Regions from separate parts of the Cupriavidus sp. OTU4054 genome, predicted to be linked through region 2. Evidence: predicted binding sites of a transcription regulator. Region 2 holds the regulator's gene; the other holds the start of a gene.

Evidence for each region. Region 2 encodes FliA, which starts transcription of late flagellar genes. Its sites were predicted from a motif close to CTAAAGTTTNNNNNNNNNNNGCCGNTA; they were not measured.
Region 1: a site for FliA is predicted at 2,132-2,158, ahead of AAHB16_RS30365 (FliC/FljB family flagellin). Genes of this name have one in related genera too.

The regions. Positions count from the first base shown of each region.
Region 1 covers NZ_JASATF010000041.1:35,420-40,921, reverse strand. The annotation lists gene fliD (flagellar filament capping protein FliD) at 1-301, opposite strand, end outside; gene AAHB16_RS30370 (flagellar protein FlaG) at 340-720, opposite strand; gene AAHB16_RS30365 (FliC/FljB family flagellin) at 847-2,034, opposite strand; gene AAHB16_RS30360 (RNA chaperone Hfq) at 2,182-2,499, opposite strand; gene AAHB16_RS30355 (methyl-accepting chemotaxis protein) at 3,281-5,401, shown strand.
Region 2 covers NZ_JASATF010000012.1:24,605-30,106, forward strand. The annotation lists gene flhF (flagellar biosynthesis protein FlhF) at 1-1,735, shown strand, start outside; gene AAHB16_RS15600 (MinD/ParA family ATP-binding protein) at 1,739-2,554, shown strand; gene AAHB16_RS15605 (RNA polymerase sigma factor FliA) at 2,690-3,406, shown strand; gene AAHB16_RS15610 (flagellar protein FlhE) at 3,406-3,873, shown strand; gene AAHB16_RS15615 (sensor histidine kinase) at 3,881-4,747, opposite strand; gene AAHB16_RS15620 (response regulator transcription factor) at 4,876-5,502, opposite strand, start outside.

The DNA.
Region 1 (5,502 bases), on a different contig from region 2:
TCGTGATCTTGATGGCGTAGCTGCCCGGCACGGAGTCGGTGCTCGTCGTGGGGGTCAGGATGCCGTTGCTGACGGCCGCCTTCACCACGGAGAAGGTCTTCGGATTCGTCAGGTTCTTTGCTGCCGCCTGGTACGCATCCAGTGCGTTCTTGATCTTGCCGTAAGCCGACAGCTTCGCCTGATAGGCGGTGGCCTGATCCTGGATGGGCGTAAGCGCCAGATTCTCGTTGGTCTGCAACGACGTGAGCAGATCCTGCAGATTCAGACCCGAACCGACACCGATGTTGGAGATTCCTGCCATGTTTTTTACCTTGTTTTTTTCTTCAACTGGATGCCGTTCTACACGGCGTGACTGACAAACAGACCCTGCAACTTGTCGATCGCGCGGGCGACGCGCAGGACTTCCTCGTTCGGCATTTGCCGGATGACCTCGCCCGTGTCCTTGTCGATCACCTTGGTGATGACGCGGTGCGTCTTGTCGTCGATCTCGAATCGCAGGCCGATCGACGTCGTCTTGAGAACATCGACGAGCTCCTGCACGGCACCGGTGGTGTCGGAGGACGAATCGGAGTTCCTGGAGAAAGACGGGGCAGCGGGGTCCGCCGCGCGTTGCGGCTCGCCGGGCAGTTTGGCCGCGCCGGCCGGCGCTGGCGCCTGGCTGGTGGCGGGATGCGCGGCGACCTGCGCCGGGGGCATCGAAACGGTATTAGGGTGTGCCATGGTCTTTCTCCGTCCGAAAAGGCTCGGGTCAGTGTCCTGTTGAAACGCTTTGCAGGCAGCGGTCTGCCTGCAAAACATTCCGGCAAAAAGGCCGGGCCTTGCGGCCCGGCCTTTCCTGCGGCGTGATTAACGCAGCAGCGACAGCACGTTCTGGGTCGTCTGGTTGGCTTGCGACAGCACCGACGTACCAGCTTGTTGCAGGATCTGCGCGCGGGTCATGTTCGACACTTCCGTTGCGTAGTCAGCGTCTTCGATGCGCGAACGCGAAGCCGACAGGTTGTTCACCGTCGTGCTCAGGTTGTTGATCGTCGATTCGAACCGGTTCTGCACAGCACCCAGGGCCGAACGCAGGTTGTCCACCGTGGACAGTGCGGCGTCCATCGTGGCCAGCGGGTTCGTCGTAGCGGTTTGCTGGAAGTCCGAGGACGTCAGCGCTGCACCGTTGATCGTGAAGCCAGCGGTCGTACCGTTGTTCACGGCGTCGCTTGCCTTGACGGCGATGTACATCGTCGTCGAGGTAGCCGTGCCGTTGCCAGCGAAGCCCTTGGCCGACAGAGCCGTGTCGTCGGCGGCGGTCAGGCCGGTCATGCTCACGCGAACGAACAGGTTGCCCTTCGAGTCTTGCACCAGGTCTTGGGCGTTGATAGCCGACGAGGTGTTCAGGCCCAGAGCGCGCTGGATGTCGGCAGCCGACACGCCGGTTGCGCTGGTGCCGGTTGCGCCGTTGCCGAAGATGGCGGTAACAGCGGTACCGTTGGCGATCGTGCCGGTCGTGCCTTGCGGGCCAGCAACGCTGAAGCCCGAGATGCCCAGGGTCTTCGACGTGATTTGCTGCAGACCGATCGTGATGGTTTCAGCGTCGTTCGCGCCAACCTGGATCGTCATGTTCTGGTTCTTGGCCAGAACCTTCACACCGTTGAACTGGGTTTGCGACGACACGCGGTCGATTTCAGCCAGACGCTGCTTGATTTCGTCCTGGATCGACTTCAGGTCCGAACCCGAGTTCGTGCCGTTGGCGGCTTGCACCGACAGTTCACGGACACGTTGCAGGTTGTTGTTGACTTCGGTCAGCGCGCCTTCGGTCGTTTGAGCGATCGAGATACCGTCGTTGGCGTTACGCGAAGCTTGCGTCAGGCCGCGGATGTTGGCGGTGAAGCGGTTGGCGATGGCTTGGCCAGCGGCGTCGTCCTTTGCGCTGTTGATGCGCAGACCCGACGACAGGCGTTGGATCGCGCTGTTCAGCGAAGCTTGCGAGGTGTTCAGGTTGCTCTGCGTTTGCAGAGACAGAATGTTGGTGTTGATGACTTGCGCCATGGTACGACTCCTATTTGCAATGTTTTAGGCATTCCGGCGGGTGCCGTAACGTTGGCTGCCTGCTGGAGCAGGGGTAGAGTGCCTCCGTTGCAAGGGTTATCGACCAGCGGTGGGGAAGCTTTAGTGTGACTTTTACTAGAGTTGTGCTCAGCGGCGCTTGCGGGTGCGCGGTACGAACAGGCGCACGAAATCCGGCGAGGTTTCCGCGTCCGGCACCACGGCCTCGCCCTCGGGGCCGGCCGGCGTCACCACCGTGACGGCGCGCTTGTACACCAGCACGGGCGTCGGATCGTCGAGATCTTGCCCGAGCAGCAGCATGTAATTGTCCGAAGCGATGACCACGCCCGTGAGGCGTGTGCCGTTCGACAAGTGGACGATGACCGGAACGCGACTGGCGCTGTGGGCCGCAAATTGCAGGTGCTGTAGTTTGCGACTGGGTCTGGAGGCCTTTTTTTCCTGCTTCACAACTTCTCCGGAAGAGCCCACAAGGGATCTGGCGGCTGACGACGATACGAGGGATGAAACATTCACTCTCGGTACCGGCGCGGGAGATCCCGCAGTCGCCTTGTTTATCGGGCGCTGCCAGAAGAGAAGGGGAATACTTCAGGCCAAAGGGTAACAAAGTTTTACAAATCGTGACGAGAGCGAGCGCTGACCATCGGCTAGAGCGTTTGCTCTAACAATATCGTTGTGAAAATTGTGAGGTTGAGGTAACTCTCGGATTGAGAGTTACAGACTTGCCAAAAGAATCGCGATCGGCACAAACCAAAGACTTAAGGTTTGTGAAGATGCTGCCGTTATCTCTCGGCAGCGCCAAAAGTGATGCCTTCGAATGTTTTTAGTGAAGAAATTCACTTGCCACTTACACCCACCATCAGGGGTTTCCCTGATAGAAGGTCGATTTACACCTCATGTAAGCGGGTTTATATTCGTGGCCTGAGCCAAAAGTCCGGTTCTTCTACAGCAGTCCTGAAAGCCTACGAGCACCCCGCGCGTGGGCTTCTTTTTTTGGCGAGCCCGCGTCGCTCCATATCCTTCAGAGTGCACGGGAGCTATTAGACGCCACCCGGCAGCGGGTCAATTTGCCGAACTGCCAGTGTTTTACCCGTCATTTCAAATTCCGCCTCAAGTCGCCTTCCGGCCACGCCGTTAGGGCCTCCGTGCGTCCCCCCGCATGGCCTGAACTGCCGGGGGTGATACGCCGCTCCTGCCAAACCAAAGCGAACAAGAGAGAAGGGGAACGGTGATGGGCTTGCGAAATACAGGCATCGGGACAAGGCTGTCCCTGGCATTTCTGCTGGTGGTCGTGTTGCTGGCCGCCGTGGCGGCAGTGGGCGTGTCGTCGCTCCATGGCATGAACGACGCCATGCATACGGCCGTCGAGCAGCGTCTGCTGCGCGTGCTGGACCTCAATCGCGTCAAGGGCGACGCGCAACAGATCGGCATGCTGGTGCGCGACGCCGCACTGTCGCAGGATCCGGCGATCGTCACGCGCAATGCCGAGCGCATCGTCGCCGTGCGCGAGGACGTGGCGCGCACGCTCGGGGAATTCAGCAAGCTGCTCGAGCAGTCGGGCCATCCCGATCGCAAGGCGATGCTGGACTCGCTGACGCAGGCGCGCGAAGGCTATAACAAGCAGCTCGATGCCGTGATCCAGCAACTGCGGGCCAGCGACTTCGACGGCGCGCGAAGCGGTCTCGCCAACGGGCTGGGTCCGGCGCAGGTGCCGTATTTCGAGAAGCTCGACGAACTCTCGGCATCGGGCCGCAAGATGGCGATCTCCGCCGTCGGTACCGCAAGCGAGCGGTACGAGCTCACACGTGACGTGCTGATTGGCCTGGCCATCGTGGCCGCGGTGGTCGCTGCCATGCTCGGCATGGCCATCACGCGCTCCATCACGCGGCCCGCCCGGCACGCGCTGGACGCGGCCGAGGCGCTGTCGGCCGGCCGGCTCGGCCATACGATCGAGGTGCGCAGCCAGGACGAAATGGGCCGCATGCTCGGCGCGCTCGAAGGGGCCTTCGGTCAATTGCGCAGCCTTGTGCATGGCATTCAGCAGGCGGCGGGCTCGATCGACACCGCCGCGCGCGAGATCAGCACCGGCAACACGGATTTGTCCCAGCGTACGGAAGAGCAGGCGGCCTCGCTCGAACAGACCGCTGCATCGATGGAGCAGCTGACCTCGACGGTGCGTCAGAACGCCGAGAACGCGCGCCAGGCCAACCAGCTCGCGGTGAAGGCATCCGACGTGGCCAGCCAGGGCGGCCGTGCCGTGCGCGGCGTGGTGGAGACGATGGACGGCATCTCGAAGTCGTCGCAGCGCGTGACCGAGATCATCGGGGTGATCGAGGGCATTGCGTTCCAGACCAATATTCTTGCGCTCAACGCGGCCGTGGAAGCGGCGCGCGCGGGCGAGCAGGGCCGGGGCTTCTCGGTCGTGGCGGCGGAAGTGCGCACGCTGGCGCGGCGGTCGTCCGCGGCGGCGAAGGAAATCGGCGAACTGATCAACGGGTCGGTCCGGCAGGTGCAGGACGGCGCGAAGCAGGTGGAGCAGGCGGGCAGGACCATGGACGATATCGTCGGCGCGGTCCGCCGCGTGACGGACATCATGGGCGAGATCACCGCGGCGAGCCAGGAGCAGTCGGCCGGCATCGAGCAGGTGAGCCTGGCCATTACCCAGATGGAAGGCGTGACGCAGCAGAACGCGGCGCTCGTCGAAGAGGCCGCGGCGGCCGCCGAAAGCCTGCTGCAGCAGGCGCAGGGGCTGGTGACCGAAGTCGCCAAGTTCGATATCGGCGGCACGCAGGGTGCCGCGACGAGCCGCGCAGCCATCGCCCATGCCGCAGTGCCCGCCCTTGCCGCACCTTCCGCACCTTCCGCACGCGCGCTGCCATCGCGCCTGCCCGCCCTCGCGTCCGCGTCCACCTCGTCCGCGGCTCGCACCGGACGCGCCTTGCCTTCGCCGACTCCCGCAGTCGTGCGCGAGCCCGCTGCCTCGTCCGCGACGACGGCGCCCGCCACGCGCGTGCGCGCCATCTCGCGCCCGGTGAACGCGGCGGCCGCTCCGGCTGCGGCGCGCCCGGCGCCTGCCGAGACGAAGCGCCCCGCGCAACCGACGGCCGCCCCGGCACCGCGCGCCACGCGCGAACCCGCCGTCCCCGCAGCGGTCCGCCCGCCGGTGACGCGCAAGCCGCAGGCTTCCGTGCTGCCCACGCGCACGCCGGCGACACCGGCCAAAGCGCGCGGTCCGGTGGAGCGTCAGCGCCGCGAGCCGGTATTGCAGCCCGCGCGCCGTCCGGGCCATGCCCGCCCGGCCGCGAGCCCCGCGCTCGCGACCGCCGGCGCCGGCGAGTGGGAAACTTTCTGAAAGAAAGCGGACATGCGCGCCGAAGGAGAACTCGCCTACAATGGCGGTTCTCCTTGATCACAAGAGCAGACAAGGCCAACGAGGGCCCGTGCCGCACATCG
Region 2 (5,502 bases):
CGTGATCATCGACACGGTGGGCATGAGCCAGCGCGACCGCAGCCTGTCGGACCAGATCGCGATGCTGGCTGGCGTACAGGCCCCCCTCCAGCGCGTGCTGGTGCTCAACGGCGCGAGCCATGGCGACACGCTCAACGAGGTCGTGCACGCCTATCGTCACGATACCGCCCCGAACGCGGGTGCCGGCCTGGACGGCTGCATCATCAGCAAGCTCGACGAGGCCACGCACCTGGGCTCCGTACTCGACGTCGTGATTCGCCATCGCCTGCCGGTGTTCTATGCGTCGACGGGCCAGCGCGTGCCCGAGCACCTGGAACTCGCGCAGGGTGCGGCGCTCGTCGAGCGCGCGTTCCTGACGCCGCGCCGCGGCTCGCTGTTCGCGGATGCCGATGCCGCGCGCCGTCAGGCCGCCGCAGCCGTGGATGAAGCGCGCGCGCCCGCCGCCCCGCAGGGCGGTGCCGACGACATGCTGCGTTCTCTGACCGACAGCGCCAACGCGGTCGGCGTCTGCGTCGAGGAACTGAACGCCGCGCAATACGGATTCGAACTCGCGCGCTCGCTGTGGCAGCAGCGCGCGGTCGGTGGCCCGGCCCTGCGCCAGGCCGCGCAGCAGGTCCGCCTGACGATGTGCCGCGACGCCGCGCGCGCGTGCGAACGCTATGTGCTCGCCGTGACCGGCACCGCCACGCTGCCCACGCAGGGCCGCCGCGCGCCGCAACTGCTGCAGCAGACGCTGTGGCTCGCCGACCGTGACGGCATGCCGCTGGCCACCACGCTCGTGCCGTCGTCGCGTACGCGCCAGTCGCTTGCCGAGGCGGAAGCCGAAGCCGAAGCCGCCACCGTGCGCGCGACGCTGGCCGCCGCACGGACGGTCGTCAACCTGCATGCGTCGCTGCCGACGACGACCACGCTCGCGCGCTGGCAGCAGACCGGCGAACGCTGGGTGGCCGGCATGCGCAAGACCACGCGCGTGATCGCCAACGGCGTGGCCAACAAGCTCGACACCATCGCCGACACGCTGACGTTCCATGCGATTGGCGAACAGCCGTGGCGCGACCGCGATGCCGTGCAATGGCTGGGCCACTGCATGGTGCGCGTGCCGGAAGGCCAGGTACGTACCGCCGCGCGTGTGCGTACCGACGGTTCGGAAGCCGGCATCGAGGCCTGCCTCGTGGTGTCGCGTCTGGTCGATCGCGCTACCGGCGAGATGCTCGCCACCGAATATATGCTCTGCGACGCCGCACTGGCCGGTGACGCGGCGCGGGTCGCGCGCTGGTCGCGCTGGGCCGATGCGGCCGAGGAGCAGTTCCGTACGTTGCGCCACGCGGTGGAACATTTCGCGCAGGAAGCGGGCCAGGGTGGCGACGCCGCCGACGGCTCCGCATCCGATGCATCGACCTATGGTCACCTCGTTTCGATCCAGCTGGGCCTGACCACGCTGCGTCTGCAGCATACGCCGAGCCCGACCGCGCCCGCATTCCTGTCGCGTCTTGCCGGCCGCGCGCTCGCGCGCGTCAATGCCCCCGTGCAGGGTTCCGTGCTGAACGAAGGCATGGGCCGTCTGCTCGCGCTGCTCGACGTGCTGGAGAACTATCCGGGCCGTTCGATGGCGGCGACCGGCGCGCCCGCGAGCGAGCCTGTCGCGCAGTCGACTGCACTGGCCGCAACGCAGTTCGCCCGTTCGATGGATGCCGAATCGGCAGATGCCATGCAAATGGCATCGATGGGAGAGTAAGCCTTGTCCATCCTCGGTTCCGATCAGGCCGAAAGCCTGCGCCGCATGCTGGCACCGCGCGTGACGCGGCGCATCGCGGTCGTGGCCAGCGAACCCGGCGCGGGTGCGACAACGGTCGCGCTCGGCTTGTCGAACGCGCTCTCGCTCCAGGGCGAGCGTGTGCTGCTCGTCGATGAAGACCGGCACGGCGCGCGCGCCACGCGGCTGGCCGGGGCCACGCCCAACGCGTCGCTCGCCGACGTGCTTGCCGGACGTACGGCGCTGGCCGAAGCGCTGGGCACACGCCCCGCGAGCGGACTGGCCGTGTTGCCGGCGGGCAGCGTGGCGGCCGGCGTCGGGTTCGATGGCCGGGCACTGCCCGACGTGCGCACGGTAGTCATCGACGCGCGCGCCATGCAGGACGGTTCGCTGTCGCCGCTGGCGGGCGCGGCCCATAACTTCGTGATCGTGATGCGGCCCGATGCCACGTCGATCACGGCCGCTTATGCGTGCATCAAGCGGCTGCACCATCTTTACGCGTGCCGGCGCTTCCATCTGGTCGTCAACATGGCGACCAGCGAAGCAGCCGTCGCGGCAATCACCGGGAACCTGGCGCGCACGGCGGGCCAGTACCTCGGTGTGGAAGCGAGCAGTGCGGGCGCGTTGCCAGTCGATCCGCTGGTCATGCGCGGCCTGCACCTCGGACGCTGCGTGGTGGAGGCCTTTCCGGCCGCCGCGGCCACCACGGCGTTGCGTCGCATGGCCGGCGCCGTCAATGGCTGGCCCCTGCGCGCGGACGCGGCAGCATCGCGAAGCATGGCTGCCGCCATGCCCGCGTAAGTACGACAGCAGTCAACAAGCAGTCAACAAGCAGTCAAGAAAGAAGTCGACAAGAACAAGACCGACCAAAAGCCAGCCGGTACTTCGAACAACGAGGCGCCGGCAGAGTAACCAGCATTAACCGAGAGTTCCACCATGTACACGATTCAGGGAAAGCTCGAACAGGCAGACGTGGTCAAGACACATGCGCCTCTGGTGCGACGCATCGCGTTGCAACTGGCGGCCAAGCTTCCGGCCAGCGTTCAGATCGACGACCTGATCCAGGCCGGCATGATCGGCCTGCTCGATGCGGCCAAGCGCTACGAAGACAACCATGGCGCGCGTTTCGAAACCTACGCGAGCCAGCGCATTCGTGGCGCGATGCTCGACGAGGTGCGCGCGAACGACTGGCAGTCGCGCAGCCTGCGGCAGTTCACGCGCCGCATCGAACGCACGCAGCGAAGCCTCGAGCAGAAGCTCGGCCGCACGCCCGTGGATTCCGAAGTGGCTGCCGAAATGGAATTGCCGCTCGAGGAATATCAGCAACTGCTCAACGAGGTGTACGGCTGCCAGCTGCTGCACTACGAAGACTTCGAGCGATCGGGCGAGGAAGATTTTCTCGACCGGCATCTCGGCGTGACCGACGATGCGAATCCGCTCACGGTGCTGATGGAAAGCGGCATGCGCGAGGCGCTCATTCGCGCGATCGAGAAGCTGCCGGAGCGCGAGAAGCTCGTGCTGTCGCTGTGCTACGACCAGGAACTGAACCTGCGCGAGATCGGCGCCGTGCTCGAGGTGACCGAGTCGCGCGTCTGCCAGATCCGCAGCCAGGCCATTACGCGCCTGCGCAACCAGCTGCGCGGATTGCTGTGATGCGGCGGCCGGCTCCTGCTCCCGCGCTTCTTTGCGCGGCCGTGCTGGCCGCGGCAGCCTCGGCTGGCGCGCTTGCCGCCCCGCCCGACGGCATGACCCGCACCACGCTTGAACTCGGATCGCGCCACGCGTGGAATGCGTCCGTCGTCGGCCCGACCATCACCGGCCGCGGACAGCGCACGCTGTCGGCGCCGATCCAGCCCAGTGGCATGATGCCGCAATCGGAGGGCGTGATCACGTCGGTGCGATGGCGCTACAGCTTCGTGCGTGTGCCGCCGGTCGATCTGCAGGCGTATCTCTGCAATGCCGAGCGATGCGTGCTGCTGTCTTCGCCCGAAGGGAAGACCGATGCATTCCGCGGCGACGATGCGGCGAAAGGGTTCGTGTTTGCCTTTCGCGTCCCCGGACAGGGCATCCTGCCGGCGCTGCAGGGGCGCAGCAACGAGGTCACGGTCAACTACCGCTGATCCAGCGTCATTCGAGCTGTCCTAACGGCAGCGTCAGTCGTGCCTCGAGACCGCCGGCGTGGCGGTTCTCGAGTTGCAGGTCGCCACGCATCGCCAGCGCCAGTCTGCGCGCGATCGCGAGGCCCAGCCCCGTGCCCGGCACGCGTGTGGCCGTCGCCGGCGCGCGATACCACGCGGCAAACACCGCCTCCATTTCCGCGGGCGCGATGCCCGGCCCCGAATCCTGGACGGCAAACTCCAGGCCTCGCGCGTTCACGCGCACGCACAGCCTTACATGACTGCCGTAGTGCAGCGCGTTGTCGATGAGGTTCACGAGCACACGCCGCAGCGCGTGCGGGCACGTGATCACGGGTTTGCCGACGCGGCCATGCAGTTCGACGACGCGGCCCGTATCGCGATAGTCCTCGACGAGGCGGACGATCAGGCCGTCGGCGTCCACGCGGCGCATCGGTTCGGTGGTGCTGCGGCGCAGCCGCGCGCAGGCGAGGCTGGCCTCCACGAGGTCGCGCATCTCGATCAGATCGCGCGTCATCGCGCGGTGCATGTCCTCGTCATCGAGCAGATCGCAGCGCAGCCGCATGCGCTGAAGCGGGGTACGCAGGTCATGCGCGTAAGCGGCCAGCACCTCGAGCAGTTCGGTCTCGCGCTGCGCATTGCGCGTGCGGCAGCCGTTGATCGCGCGCGCGAGCCTCGCCACGGCGGTCACGCCCGTATCGGGCAGCACGGGCGGGCTGCCCTCGCCGCCGTGCGCTTCGATGGCCTTGGCGAGCCGCACGATCGCCATGTGCTGGACGAATGCATGCATCGCGGCGAGCGCGCCCAGGCCAGCCAGCGCGGCCAGGATCATGCCCGGCAGGTCCGGATGGAATGTCATGATGGTCTCCTCGTGCCGTAAACGGATCAATCGGATGGATCAATCGGCACGGTAGCGATGACACCACGGGACGCGGCGACGCACCAGCAAACGAGGGTTCGGAGACCCCTTACCAAAGTGTGAGGGCGCTAGGCGGGAGGTCGGAACCCCAGACCGAGCAACTGCATCTTGTGCATGAGATCGGCCACCGAGCAGGCGTCCATCTTGCGCATGGCTTGCCCGCGATGAAGCTTGGCCGTAATCAGCGCGATGCCCATGACGTCGGCAATCTGCTTGTTCATCAGTCCCTTCGCCACGAGTTCCAGCACCTCGCGCTCGCGCGGGGTCAGCGATTCCCAGCCCGCGCGCAGGTCCTTGAGCGAGCGCTCGACCTCGAGGCGCGCCGCATCGCGTTCGATCGCCGATACCACGGCATCGATCATGTCCTGGTCGCGGAAGGGCTTGGCCAGGAAGTCCACGGCCCCGGCCTTCATCGCCTTGACGCTCATCGCGATGTCGCCGTGGGCGGTCATGAAGACGATCGGCATATGCGATTCGCCGCTGTCGGCCAGTGACTTCTGAAATGCAAGTCCACTTTGTCCGCGCAGCCGCACGTCGAGCACGAGGCAGGATGGCGCGTCCGGATGGCGCGGCGCGGCCAGGAACTCCTCGACGGAGCCGTACGCGCGCACTTCCAGGTGGATCGATCGCAGCAGGCTGCTTAGCGCGCCGCGCACGAGCTCGTCGTCATCGACGATATAGGCTACCCGGGCCTC